DNA from 2 places in the Erwinia sp. CGal63 genome. Region 1 is predicted to be linked to the other one. Evidence: predicted binding sites of a transcription regulator. Region 1 holds the regulator's gene; the other holds the start of a gene.
The links. The regulator PhoB, encoded in region 1, activates phosphate uptake and scavenging genes when phosphate is short. The targets are predictions, from matches to a motif close to CTGTCATAAAACTGNCNNAT.

Region 1 (2,204 bases):
GGCGAGCAGCTCGCGGGATTCGTTCAGCATGGCCACGGAGTCGTGATTGCCCGCCAGAATAATCAGCTGGCAGCCGGTCTGCTGCAGTCTGACCACAAAGCGGTTGTAAAGCTCGCGCGCATAGCTGGGCGGCGAACCGGTATCAAAGATGTCGCCGGCGACGACCACGGCATCGACCTGATGCTGCTCCACCTGCGCGACCAGCCACGTCAGAAAAGCTTCATGTTCCGGCGCACGGCTTTTGGTGTAAAAAAACTGGCCGAGATGCCAGTCGGCGGTGTGAATAAGTCGCATAGCGTCCCTTCTGTGTCAGGTAAGCGAGACGCCGATTATAAACGGCTGGCCAAAAAACCTCAGCAACGCATTTTCATCCTGCTGAAAAGTGTTATAAAACTGATGAATAGCGGCTGGATTTTTTCATAAAAGTGTCATAAATCTGACGCATAATGGCGCCGCATATCCGGTGACATTCCGTCACAGACGCAGGAGCAATAATGGCTAAGCGCATTCTGGTAGTCGAAGATGAAGCCCCAATTCGTGAGATGTTGTGTTTTGTGCTGGAACAAAATGACTATCAGCCGATAGAAGCGGAAGATTATGACAGCGCCATTAATCTGCTGATCGAACCCTGGCCGGATCTGATCCTGCTGGACTGGATGCTGCCTGGCGGCACGGGTATCCAGTTTATCCGTCATCTGAAGCGCGAGGCGATGACCCGCGATATTCCGGTGATGATGCTGACCGCGCGCGGCGAAGAAGAAGACCGCGTGCGCGGGCTGGAAGTCGGCGCCGACGACTATATTATCAAGCCTTTCTCACCCAAAGAGCTGGTGGCGCGGATTAAAGCGGTAATGCGCCGTATATCGCCGATGGCGGTGGAAGAAGTCATCGAAATTCAGGGACTGAGCCTGGATCCCTCTTCGCACCGCGTGATGTCCGAGACACAGCCGCTGGAGATGGGGCCAACAGAATATAAGCTGCTGCACTTCTTTATGACGCATCCCGAGCGCGTCTACAGCCGCGAGCAGTTGCTTAATCACGTCTGGGGCACTAACGTCTACGTGGAAGATCGTACTGTGGACGTGCATATTCGCCGTCTGCGTAAGGCACTTGAACTGACCGGACACGATCGTATGGTGCAGACAGTTCGCGGAACAGGCTACCGTTTCTCTGCGCGTTACTGATTGTCCCCACTGGAGTTTTCATTGTGCTGGAACGCCTCTCCTGGAAGAGATTGCTGCTTGAGCTGCTGCTCGCCTGTTTACCAGCGCTGATCCTTGGACTGCTGGTCGGCGGGCTGCCCTGGTGGCTGCTGCTGGCCACGCTGGCCATACTGGGCTGGCATTTTACCAACCTGCTTCGCCTCTCTCACTGGCTGTGGATCGACCGCAGCATCACGCCGCCGACCGGGCGCGGCAGCTGGGAACCGCTGTTTTATGGCCTGTATCAAATGCAGGCGCGCAACCGTCGCCGCCGTCGCGAGTTGGGACATCTGATTAAAAGGTTTCGCAGCGGCGCGGAGTCGCTGCCGGACGCGGTGGTACTGACCACCGAAGAGGGCACGATTTTCTGGTGCAACGGCCTGGCGCAGCAAATGTTGGGGCTGCGCTGGCCGGAAGATAACGGTCAAAATATCCTTAACCTGCTGCGCTATCCCGAGTTTACCCTTTACCTGCGCCAGCGTGACTTCTCACGACCGCTGACGCTGGTGCTGAACAGCCATCGTCACCTTGAGTTCCGCGTGATGCCCTATAGCGAAGGCCAGTGGCTGCTGGTGGCGCGCGACGTAACCCAAATGCATCAGCTGGAAGGCGCGCGACGCAACTTTTTCGCCAACGTCAGTCATGAATTGCGCACGCCGCTTACGGTGCTGCAGGGTTATCTGGAGATGATGAGCGACGCGGTGCTGGAAGGGCCGTCGCGCGATAAGGCGTTGCACACCATGCAGGAGCAAACCCGACGAATGGACGCGCTGGTGAAACAGCTGCTGACGCTGTCGCGAATCGAGGCTGCTCCGGCGCTGGATCTGCAGGAAAAAGTCGATGTGCCGCTGATGCTGCGGCTGCTGCAGCGCGAGGCGGAAACGCTCAGCCAGGGTCGCCACCAGATCCATTTTTCCGCCGATCCGCAGCTACGGGTATTCGGCAACGACGAACAGCTGCGCAGCGCCATTTCCAACCTGGTTTACAACGCGGTCAACCATA
Region 2 (2,204 bases), on a different contig from region 1:
TTTTGCGGCGTGTCTTCCAGAGTGACAACAAATGGCGTCGTGAGGCGGTTTTTTCCGCGAGGGTTGTTTTATACTGTCGCCACACAGTAGCAGCACGGACTCTAAATTTACCATGACGCAGGATGAACTGAAAAAAGCCGTCGGCTGGGCCGCGTTAAAATATGTTGAGCGCGGCACTATCGTTGGCGTGGGCACTGGCTCGACCGCCGCCCACTTTATTGACGCGCTGGGCTCGATCAAAAACGAGATCGAAGGCGCGGTTTCCAGCTCGGAGGCCTCTACGCTGCGGCTGAAGAGCCTGGGCATTCCGGTCTTCGATCTCAATGAGGTGGATGCGCTGTCGATCTACGTGGACGGCGCCGACGAGATCAACGGCGCGATGCAGATGATCAAGGGCGGCGGCGCGGCGCTGACCCGCGAAAAAATCATCGCCGCGGTGGCGAAAAAGTTCGTCTGCATCGCCGACGAATCCAAGCAGGTCGACGTGCTGGGCAGGTTTCCGCTGCCGGTGGAGGTGATTCCGATGGCGCGCAGCTTTGTGGCGCGCGAGCTGGTGAAGCTGGGCGGCCAGCCGGAGTATCGTCAGCACGTGGTGACCGATAACGGCAACGTCATCCTGGACGTGCATAATCTGAAGATCCTGGACGCCGTCGCGCTGGAAAAAGCGATCAACGCGCTGCCCGGCGTGGTGACGGTAGGGCTATTTGCCGCGCGTGGCGCCGATGTAGCGCTGATCGGTACCGCCGATGGCGTGAAGGTGTTGGGCGGCTAATCAGCAAATGGTGCGAGTTAACAGCGGGTTATCGTCATAAAAAAAGGATCTTACCGGCGCGCGGGCCGCGTCGGTTAATTTTTATAAAAAAACATCTTTTCTTCCGCGCATGAAATTTAGTGACTTATATCACGTAATTGATCTCTGCCTCGCGATCCTGCTGATGATGCCTTCCACCTCATGATTATCTGCCAATTTAGACGGGTGCTTTCTGCCGCTGTGCTGAGGGCCGGGCAATCGTTTGTATTGCCGCGAGCGTAAATTTTGATATTTTGGCAGAAGGCTGACTTATTACAGACAACGTCAGCCACTTCTGAAGTCTGCTGAATAGGGTCGGGAAATGGCAAAAGTATCACTGGAGAAAGACAAGATTAAGTTTCTGCTGGTTGAAGGCGTGCACCAGAGCGCGATCGATAACCTGCGGGCGTCTGGCTACACCAACATTGAATTCCACAAGGGCGCGCTGGACAGCGAAACGCTGAAAGAAGCGATCCGCGACGCGCACTTTATCGGCATCCGCTCGCGTACCCATCTGACTGAAGAGATTTTCGCTGCGGCGGAAAAACTGGTAGCGGTAGGCTGCTTCTGTATCGGCACTAACCAGGTCGATCTGCAGGCGGCGGAAAAACGCGGTATTCCGGTCTTCAATGCGCCATTCTCCAATACCCGATCCGTAGCGGAACTGGTTATCGGCGAGCTGCTGCTGATGCTGCGCGGCGTGCCGGCGGCGAACGCCAAAGCGCACCGCGGCATCTGGAACAAGCTGGCGGTCGGCTCTTATGAGGCACGCGGTAAAAAACTGGGCATCATCGGCTACGGCCATATCGGCATGCAGCTGGGCGTGCTGGCGGAAAGCCTGGGTATGCACGTCTACTTTTACGACATTGAGAGCAAGCTGCCGCTGGGCAACGCCACTCAGGTGCGCTACCTCTCCGAACTGCTGAATATGAGCGACGTGGTCAGCCTGCACGTACCGGAAACGCCTTCTACCCAGAATATGATGGGTGCGGAAGAGCTGGCGATGATGAAGCCTGGCTCGCTGCTGATCAACGCCTCGCGCGGCACCGTGGTGGATATTCCGGCGCTGTGCAAAGTGCTGGCGGACAAACACCTCTCCGGCGCAGCGATTGACGTCTTCCCGGAAGAGCCGGCGACCAACGCCGATCCGTTTAATTCGCCGCTGTGCGAGTTCGACAACGTGATCCTGACGCCGCATATCGGTGGCTCGACTCAGGAAGCGCAGGAAAATATCGGGATTGAGGTGGCAGGCAAGCTGGCGAAGTACTCTGACAACGGCTCCACGCTCTCTGCTGTCAACTTCCCGGAAGTTTCGCTGCCGATGCATGGCGATCAGAGCCGCCTGCTGCATATTCACGAAAACCGTCCCGGCGTGCTGACCGCCATCAACAACATCTTTGCGGAGCAGGGCATC

Region 2: serA (phosphoglycerate dehydrogenase) is a predicted target of PhoB. The motif match lies at 1,045-1,064, and genes of this name have one in related genera.

Annotation. Positions count from the first base shown of each region.
Region 1 covers NZ_JAKUMN010000004.1:349,533-351,736, forward strand. The annotation lists gene sbcD (exonuclease subunit SbcD) at 1-294, opposite strand, end outside; gene phoB (phosphate response regulator transcription factor PhoB) at 495-1,184, shown strand; gene phoR (phosphate regulon sensor histidine kinase PhoR) at 1,208-2,204, shown strand, end outside.
Region 2 covers NZ_JAKUMN010000002.1:357,619-359,822, forward strand. The annotation lists gene rpiA (ribose-5-phosphate isomerase RpiA) at 113-772, shown strand; gene serA (phosphoglycerate dehydrogenase) at 1,113-2,204, shown strand, end outside.